3 regions of the Marinobacter sp. KMM 10035 genome follow, and region 1 is predicted to be linked to each of the others. Evidence: predicted binding sites of a transcription regulator. Region 1 holds the regulator's gene; each other region holds the start of a gene.
The links. Region 1 encodes sigma-54, which starts transcription at its own class of promoters, with help from an activator protein. Its sites were predicted from a motif close to ANTGGCATNNANNTTGCTNT; they were not measured.
Positions count from the first base shown of each region.

Region 2: a site for sigma-54 is predicted at 1,271-1,290, ahead of flgB (flagellar basal body rod protein FlgB). Genes of this name have one in related genera too.
Region 3: a site for sigma-54 is predicted at 1,529-1,548, ahead of glnA (glutamate--ammonia ligase). Genes of this name have one in related genera too.

Region 1 is NZ_JBBVMG010000001.1:1,762,123-1,765,399, reverse strand. It holds gene lptB (LPS export ABC transporter ATP-binding protein) at 1-329, shown strand, start outside; gene AADB16_RS07935 (RNA polymerase factor sigma-54) at 504-2,039, shown strand; gene hpf (ribosome hibernation promoting factor) at 2,143-2,451, shown strand; gene ptsN (PTS IIA-like nitrogen regulatory protein PtsN) at 2,536-3,006, shown strand; gene rapZ (RNase adapter RapZ) at 3,036-3,277, shown strand, end outside.
Region 2 is NZ_JBBVMG010000002.1:85,295-88,571, reverse strand. It holds gene AADB16_RS12355 (adenylate/guanylate cyclase domain-containing protein) at 1-387, opposite strand, end outside; gene AADB16_RS12350 (nitroreductase) at 566-1,129, shown strand; gene flgB (flagellar basal body rod protein FlgB) at 1,355-1,750, shown strand; gene flgC (flagellar basal body rod protein FlgC) at 1,785-2,234, shown strand; gene AADB16_RS12335 (flagellar hook assembly protein FlgD) at 2,253-2,930, shown strand; gene AADB16_RS12330 (flagellar hook protein FlgE) at 2,957-3,277, shown strand, end outside.
Region 3 is NZ_JBBVMG010000004.1:122,918-126,194, forward strand. It holds gene typA (translational GTPase TypA) at 1-1,121, opposite strand, end outside; gene glnA (glutamate--ammonia ligase) at 1,727-3,130, shown strand.

The sequences.
Region 1 (3,277 bases):
GTCTGGGGATGGCCCTTTCCGGCGGCGAACGGCGTCGGGTAGAAATTGCACGCGCTCTGGCCATGGAGCCCGCCTTCATCCTGCTGGATGAACCCTTTGCCGGGGTAGACCCCATTTCCGTCAGCGATATCAAACAGATTATTCGCCACCTAAGGGACAAGGGCATCGGTGTACTGATCACCGATCACAACGTGCGCGAAACTCTGGATATCTGCGAGAACGCGTACATCGTTTCCGGCGGGCACATAATAGCTTCCGGAAATGCCGAAACCATCCTTGCCAATCAGCAGGTAAAAGAAGTTTATCTTGGCAATGAGTTCCGGCTGTAAGCTTTGCTTTCAGCATGGCGGCGCGCCCGCTCGATTGTGTTGCCGACCCGGAGCAAGTAAACTCGGCAGAGAACTTGCTAGGATAATCTTTTTTGGCGGCAAGTAGCCGTGACACAAAGAATTTTTAGCCGAAGCAAGAAATTTAGATCGGGTATAAGTGACGGATCCTGAGCGATGGTTATGAAAGCCTCATTACAATTAAAGCTGGGTCAGAGCCTGACTATGACGCCCCAGCTGCAACAGGCGATCAGGCTTTTACAGTTATCAACCCTCGACCTCCAGCAGGAAATCCAGCAAGCACTGGAATCCAATCCCTTGCTGGAATCCCAGGATGACGACGATCAGATTGATGCACCTGCTGCGGATAGCGAGCAGAGCCACGACGACACTTCGAACCTTAACAGTTCAGAGACAGCCTCCGATTCGTCCAATTCTGATTGGGATGAAAGCGAAAACGGGCCAGACTGGCAAACTGAAAACGAAATCCCTGACACAATCCCGGACGACCTTCCCGTCGATACCGCGTGGGACGATATCTATCAGTCCGCCCCTGCTCCTGCAGCGCGCAACGAAGACGAAAGCGACCACGATTTCGAGACCCGTAACTCCCCAAGTGAAACCCTTAGGGACCATCTTGAGTGGCAGTTGAACCTTACGCCCATGACGGAACGGGACCAGGCTATTGCTCACGCGCTTATGGACGCAGTAGACGAGCAAGGCTACCTCACAAGCCCTTTGGAAGAGATCTACAGCGGCCTGACGAACGATTCCGATGACGACCCTCTGGAGATGGACGAAGTAGAGGCCGTGCTACGCCGACTGCAGTTCTTCGATCCGCCGGGCGTTTTTGCCCGAGATCTCCAGGACTGCCTGCTGATCCAGCTAAATCAGTTGCCACCGGAAACACCCTGGCTTGCTCAGGCACGGTTGGTGATCACACATTATATAAACCTGCTGGGCAACCGTGACTACGCCCAGCTACTTCGCCGCAGTCGCCTTAAAGAGGACCAACTGCGCGATGTGCTGGCACTAATTACCAGCCTCAACCCGCGCCCGGGAGACATCATTGATCGCACCGAGCCGGACTATGTTATTCCCGACGTGATCGTGCGCAAACACAATGACCGCTGGCGCGTTGAACTGAATCCTGAAATTGCGCCGCGCATACGCGTGAATGCGAGCTATGCTTCATTAATAAAGCGGGCGGATAGTAGCGCAGATAACACCTACCTGCGCGACCAGCTTCAGGAGGCAAAGTGGTTCATCAAGAGTCTGCAAAGCCGAAACGAAACGCTGCTAAAGGTTGCAACCCGGATTGTTGAATACCAACAGGGTTTCCTGGACCATGGCGAAGAAGCGATGAAGCCGCTGATTCTTTCGGATATCGCCCAGCTTGTGGAAATGCACGAATCCACCATTTCCCGTGTGACCACGCAAAAATATATGCACACACCCCGGGGCGTTTTTGAACTGAAATATTTTTTCTCCAGCCATGTCAGCACCGACGAAGGCGGAGAGTGCTCATCAACGGCTATTCGAGCAATGATCAAAAAACTGATTGCTGCAGAAACACCGAAAAAGCCGTTGAGTGATAACAAGATTGCAGCCATGCTGGGAGAAGAAGGGATCAAAGTGGCGCGACGCACGGTTGCAAAATACCGCGAGGCCATGAACATTCCCCCCTCAAACGAACGCAAGCGGCTGGTGTAAATCTGGCGCGTCGAACAGTTTCAAGTGGTTTTCGCTGGTGCAGCCATGCGCCAGCACTCAGACCGGCTCCCAGAGCCGGAAAGAATGACAACAGGAGACGTCTATGCAACTCAACATTTCAGGCCGTCACGTAGAGCTGACTCCCGCTTTGAAAGACTATGTAGCCGAAAAGTTTGAACGACTCGAGCGGCACTTCGACCACATCAGCAACTGCCAGGTAACATTGGAAGTAGATAAGGTTCGGCAGATTGCAGATGCGACGCTCCACGTGGTTGGTGGTGAGATTCACGCAAAGGCGGAAAACGAGGACATGTACGCAGCCATCGACGGGCTCGTCGACAAGCTGGATCGACAGATCCTCAAGCACAAAGAAAAGACTGTAGACAGGATGCAGGGACACACCGCCCGCTAGGCGAGTGTTTTCAGGCATGTCATCTAATCAAGCTGCGGCGCGGTCTACGCGTCGCAGCTTTTTTCACGGAAGCGCGGTCGATTCATGAGCGACACATCCCTGACAATAGACAACATCCTTGTGCCGGAGCTGACCCTGTGCAATGTGCCCGCATCAAGCAAAAAGCGGGTGCTGGAGACCATTGCCGAGCAGATTCGCGAGCACAATGATTCGGTCAACGAAAGTCAGATCTTCAACAATCTGATTGCCCGAGAGCGGCTTGGGAGCACCGGAATAGGCCAGGGGATAGCCATCCCCCATTGCCGTCTCGAAGGCCTTGAACAGGTTATCGGTGTGCTGATGACCCTGGAAGAAGCCGTCGAATTTGACGCAATAGACAACCAGCCGGTGGACCTTCTGTTTGCACTGATCGTGCCCAAAGAAGCTACCAGCGAGCATCTTGAGCTGCTTAGCCAACTCGCCGAGAAATTTAACGAACGCTCATTCTGCGACGCTCTCAGGCAGTGCGAAGATGCGCACACACTTTTCCAACGCATGACAGCCACCAGTGGCTGATATCCACCCGGGCAACAGGTTATTTCACTATGAAGCTGATCATCGTCAGTGGCCGGTCAGGTTCCGGCAAGAGTACCGCTCTGCACGTATTGGAAGACCTGGGATACTACTGCATTGATAACCTGCCTATCGGGCTTTTGTTCCCCCTGACACGAGAAGCGGCAAACCAGACGGCGCCGGGCAGGCTCGACAAAATGGCAGTCAGTATTGATGCCCGCAACCTTTCGGGTGAGCTGGCCAATTTCGAGGAGATCCATCGCAAGCTCCGCAG
Region 2 (3,277 bases), on a different contig from region 1:
CGCGCTGAACATCACCATAAGCCCGGCACAAGCGGATGGAATGGCAATCAGCCCGATGCATCCCATGAAACTGCCGCCGATCACGGAGTCGACCATCAGCATTTTTTGTCGAATGCGGGAGGAGTTTTTCAAAAACGTACGACGGCTTAACAGGTGCGCAATGTGGGGCCACATCAAGGCGCCGGCAACCAGCCACAAATGCCATGTTTGGAACACTTCCTCCCAAACGCCCACAGTAATAATGATGGCTGTGGCCGTATACGCCAGCACTCGCCCGCTGTAGTCGGGCATCGGGGGAATCACTACCGGTCTGTTCTGAGCATCGGATGCCAGAGATTTCCCCAAGCTATTGCTGGCATTGCGCAGATCTGCCGGAGCACTCATCATGTATGCTGATCACTCATGGTGCTGGAACCATTCAAATTTATTTGTAGTTTGTAAGGCACGTTTGAGAGTAAAGATTGGAAGTACGACTAAAGGTTAGCAGTATTACGTATAACCCACAATTCGCTGGCACGGTTTGAATGCTAACGGGCCAGTGTTCTGTTATTGGAAAATTATCGATATGAGTTCAGTCACTGACTTTTTGCTCAACAGGGCATCTGAGCCACGGCTGGAAGCGCCAGCTCCTGATGCCGCAATACTTGACCGCGCCTTTACTTGTGCAGCCCGGGCACCAGACCATGCATTGCTGCGCCCATGGCGTTATCTGGTGATTGAGGGTGAGGGTCTGGATGCCCTGGGTGAGGTGCTTGCGGTGGGCTACTCCGATTTAAGGGGTAAGACCGACGAAAAAAAGCTCGACATCATACGCAATAAGGCGCATCGATCCCCCATGATTATTGTTGGAATTGCGTCCCCTAAGCCCCATCCAAAAGTTCCTGAAGTTGAACAGATACTCTCAGCCGGCGCCAGCATGAGCTATCTTGGACTTGCCCTTCAGGATGCCGGCTATGGGGTTATGTGGCGCACCGGTGAACTGGTCTACAATCGCTTGGTTCTGGAAGGGCTGGGCCTTGAACAGGGAGAATCTATAATCGGTTTTCTCTATACAGGTACCGTGTCGTCGAACAAGCCTGCAGTCCCAAGGCCTGAGCTGTCGGAATTTGTTGCCCGTTGGCCAGCGTAACAACAGGTCTGCTTCCCCTGCCGATTCAGCGGGGGAAGCAGCTTGCCGCTTTCATCAGGCTTTGCCGCTTCTTTATCTGCATCATTATTCCCCGCACCTCTGTAATCCCCTAAGACACCCGAATTCAGCGTACTTCCAAAATCTGGCATCAGCATTGCTTTAGTTCTGCCATAGAACGAAACCGGCAAAGCCAAATATTGCTGGTGACAGTATTTCGGAGGTTGTATGGCAATCACTTTTGATAGAGCTCTTGGCATTCACCAGCATGCGCTGCACGCCAGGGTTCAGCGTGCGGAAATTCTGGCGAACAATCTTGCCAACGCCGATACGCCGGGTTTTAAAGCCCGTGACGTGGACTTTCAGGCCATGATGCAGAAAGCCCAGGACAGCATGAGCGGTATCAGCATGGAGAAAACCCACGCAGGCCATATGGATACCTCTGCCGGTGGCGATTCAGATTTGCTGTATCGGGAGCCAGACCAGCCTTCGGTAGATGGCAATACGGTGGATGCCCAGGCAGAGCAGACCCGGTTCATGCGCAATGCGATGGATTACCAGGCGAGCTTCCAGTTTTTGAACAGTAAATTTACCGGCCTGACCAAAGCCCTGAAAGGCGAGTAATCCGCGGTTCCACGATTTGTGAAGGAGAATCACCATGTCCCTGGGCAACATATTTGATATCGCCGGCTCCGGCATGACAGCGCAATCGTTGAGGTTGAATACCACCGCCTCAAACATCGCGAACGCCGAGACAGCGAGTTCCAGCACCGACACGACCTATCGTGCGCGCAAGCCGGTTTTCTCTGCTATCCAGCAGTCCATGATGAATCCGGGCCAGCAGGGATTTGGGGCTCAGGCAGGAGAGGGTGCTGGTGCAGGCGTTCGTGTTGAGGGCATTGTTGAGAGCGATGCCGAGCTGCAGATGCGTTACGAGCCACATCACCCGGCCGCTAATGAAGATGGCTATGTGTACTACCCCAACGTGAACGTGGTGGAAGAAATGGCAGACATGATGTCTTCCTCAAGAAGCTTTCAAATGAACGTGGACATTATGAACACGGCAAAATCCATGATGCAGCGCATCCTGACACTTGGTCAGCAGTAACGGGGCGGGGATTCAATCATGAGTGCAGTTAACGCAACACAAGCCTCAGATGTACTGGCGAACTACAGAAGCCAGCCACAGAGCGGCGCCAGCGGCAAGGGCGAACTCGGCAAGAATGAGTTCATGGAGCTTATGCTGGCGCAGCTTAAAAACCAGAACCCGTTGGAGCCCCAGGACAACGGCGAGTTTATTTCCCAGCTTGCTCAGTTCAGCTCGCTGGAAGAAATGCAGAAACTGTCGGGCACTGTTGAAGACGTGGTAGGGCAGTTCCGCTCCACGCAGGCGCTGCAGGCCTCTGCAATGGTTGGCAAGACGGTTCTGGCGCCTTCGGAAGTCGGTATTCTTGGAGCGGAGGGTGAAATCTCCGGCAATATTCAGGTGCCGGCATCCACCGGTGGCGTGCGCTTGTCTATCCAGAGCCCCAGTGGCGAACTGGTGCGGCAGATTGATCTTGGCAGCAGTTCTGCCGGGGTCAAAGCGTTCAGCTGGGACGGTAAGGATGGCAACGGCAACAGTTTGCCGCCCGGGCCTTATCGAATTGTGGCTGAAGCCTCGTATCCGCAGGGTAGCGTGCAGCTTCCGACTCTGGTCAGTGCAAACGTAGACAGCGTGTCACTTGGGCAAAATGGGTCAGTTACTTTAAACCTGGCAGGCATGGGCTCTATTGCTCTGTCAGATGTACAACAAATCAATTAATACCGGTGTCAGACCAGGGGTGAATTATGGCTTTTAATACGGGGCTCAGTGGCCTGCGGGCTGCAGCGGTAGATCTGGATGTTACGGGCAATAACATTGCCAACGCCAGCACAGTGGGGTTTAAAGGGAGCAGGGTTCAGTTTGGCGACCTGTATGCCAGCGGCTTTCTGAGCGGCGGCTCCAACCCGATTGGCGACGGTGTCAATGTTCAGGACGTAAAGCAATCGTTTGGTCAGGGTAATATCAGCTTTACAGACAATGGCCTGGATATGGCTATTAGTGGCGATGGCTTCTTTATTCTGAATAGTGGTGGCGAAACCCGCTACTCACGTGCCGGGCAATTCACC
Region 3 (3,277 bases), on a different contig from region 1:
CGCATGTTTTCAATCAGAACCGAAAGATGCAGTTCACCACGCCCGGATACCTTGAACTTATCTGCCGAGTCGCCTTCTTCTACACGCAGGGCAACGTTGTGCAGCAATTCCTTCTCAAGGCGATCCTTGATGTTCCGACTGGTCACAAACTTGCCTTCCTTGCCGCAGAAGGGCGAGTCGTTAACCTGGAAGGTCATGGATACAGTAGGCTCATCTACTGTCAACGGAGGCAACGCCTCAACGTTGTTCATGTCACACAAGGTGTCTGAGATGTAAAGCTGATCCAGGCCACTTACGCACACAATGTCGCCAGCCTGGGCTTCTTGTACTTCCACCCGTTGCAAACCGGAATGCCCCATAATCTTGAGGATGCGGCCCTGGCGCTTTTTGCCGTCAGCACCAATCGCAACAACTGGCGAGTTGGTTGTAATCTTTCCGCGTGCAATACGACCAATACCGATCACACCAAGAAAGCTGCTGTAATCGAGCTGGGATATCTGCATCTGGAAGGGACCTTCCGGATCAACAGACGGCGCGGGCACGTGATCAACGATTGCCTGGAATACGGCATCCATGTTGTCTGCCAGATCCTCATGGTCCAGGCCGGCTACACCGTTCAGGGCGCTGGCATAAACAATCGGGAAATCCAGCTGCTCATCGGTTGCACCGAGGCTGTCAAACAGATCGAAAACCTGGTCTACAACCCAATCCGGGCGCGCGCCCGGGCGGTCAACCTTGTTCACAACCACAATTGGGCGAAGCCCGGCTGCAAAAGCCTTTTGGGTTACAAAGCGGGTCTGGGGCATGGGGCCGTCGATGGAATCTACCACCAGCAGCACGCAATCAACCATGCTCATCACTCGTTCCACTTCGCCGCCAAAATCCGCGTGCCCAGGGGTGTCTACAATATTGATGTCGTAGCCATTCCACTTAAGGGCGGTGTTTTTGGCAAGAATAGTAATGCCCCGCTCTTTTTCCTGGTCGTTGGAATCCATGACGCGCTCGTTCTCGAGCTCTTTGCGATCCAGGGTGCCGGACAGACGCAGCAGTTTGTCTACAAGCGTGGTCTTACCATGGTCAACGTGGGCGATAATGGCGATATTACGAAGTTTTTCAATCACAAATTTATTCCTGAGAAATGCACTCAATGATCCAAGAAAGCCATTCAGGGACAACCCCGCACACGCCATCTCAAATCTGTAAAATGGATTCATCCACTGGAACCTGGCGGCCCAGCGCCCTGCATGTCGCGCCCAGGCTAATAGCCTGAGCCCATGCAGAGAAAATGAAGCGGCGCGCAGTATATCGAAAACACTGCACCGTTAATATGCAGAAGAACGCCTATTTCTTAATCAATTTCACGAAGCGATCTCATCGCACCAACTTGGTGCAGAATGTCGAGCCAGCCTCGCCTCTCGCACCATTATGGCGCACATCGTGCCCGTTAAGCCAATCACTCCCGTCGCCGCCAGCTCCGAGTACCGCCCAAAGACGCCATAAATGTTCAGATCCTGGGCAACCATTCAAAACTGGCAAGCGCCTTGCTTTAATCCACCTATCAGGTTTTTTAAACCTTCTGCTCAGCGCAAATGTGAAGGTAAGAACCAACAGCTTTTGTTAAGCTGCGCAGACCTGTATACCAGACCGGAGTTAAGCCCCCACAGAGCGATCCGGAACAAAGATCACGAATACGCCCGCGGTGCGGGAATACATACGGAGCATGCACATGTCCAAGACAGTTGATTTGATTAAAGAGCACGAAGTGAAGTGGGTTGATATGCGCTTCACCGACAGCCGCGGTAAAGAGCAGCACGTCACCATACCTGCAACTGAAGTCAACGAAGACTTCTTCGCCGAAGGCAAGATGTTTGACGGCTCCTCCATTGCCGGCTGGAAAGGCATCAACGAATCCGACATGATCCTGATGCCGGATGACAGCAGCTCCGTACTTGACCCCTTCACCGAAGAAAGCACCGTCAACATCACCTGCGACATTGTTGAGCCTTCTACCATGCAAGGCTATGAGCGGGACCCACGCTCTGTTGCCCGCCGGGCAGAGGAATACCTGAAATCCACAGGCATCGCAGACGGCGCGCTGTTTGGCCCGGAGCCGGAATTTTTCGTTTTCGATTCGGCCAAGTGGAAAACCGATATGCAGGGCTCCATGTATTCGCTTCACTCTGAAGAAGCGGCCTGGGTTTCCGGCGACGACTTTAATGGCAACAACATCGGCCACCGCCCTGGTGTGAAAGGCGGTTATTTCCCCGTACCACCCGTCGACAGTCTGCACGACCTGCGGGGCGCAATGTGCGCAGCTATGGAATCCATGGGCCTGGTTATTGAAGTACACCACCATGAAGTGGGAACAGCTGGCCAGTGTGAAATCGGTGTTGGCCCAAACACACTGACCAAAAAAGCAGACGAAGTTCAAATTCTTAAGTACTGCGTACACAACGTTGCCCACGCCTACGGCAAAACTGCGACCTTCATGCCCAAGCCGGTAGTCGGTGATAACGGCTCAGGCATGCACGTCCACATGAGCTTGAACAAAGACGGCAAAAACCTGTTTGCAGGCGACAGCTATGCGGGCCTGAGTGAAATGGCGCTGTTCTACGTTGGCGGGATCATCAAACACGCCAAAGCCTTGAACGCGTTCACCAACCCGGCCACAAACAGCTATAAGCGCCTGGTTCCCCATTACGAAGCGCCAGTCATGCTGGCTTATTCTGCGCGCAACCGCTCTGCATCCATCCGTATTCCGTATGTCACTAGCCCGAAAGCACGCCGTGTGGAAGTGCGCTTCCCTGATCCGGCTGCCAACCCATACCTGGCGTTTGCTGCGCTGATGATGGCCGGCCTTGATGGTATCCAGAACAAGATTCACCCTGGCGACGCCATGGACAAGGATCTGTACGACCTGCCGAAAGAAGAAGCGCTAAGCATCCCCAAGGTGGCAGAGACACTGCAGGAAGCCCTGGACGCCTTGAAAGCAGACCATGAGTTCCTGACCCGTGGTGGAGTATTTACAGAAGATATGATTCAGGGCTACATTGACCTGAAGCGCGGTGAAGTTGAGCGTATCAACATGACTACTCACCCGGTTGAGTTCGAACTCTACTATTCGTGCTAAAAGTCTTGCCGCAGCCCACTAAAAGCTGCACTGGCACTGAATAGTCCTAGCAAAAGCCCCGCTCTCACAAGCGGGGCTTTTTTGTAGCGAGATTTTGTGATCCTCGACACAACACCGCAGCTCTTAACGATATGTAATCATCATCTC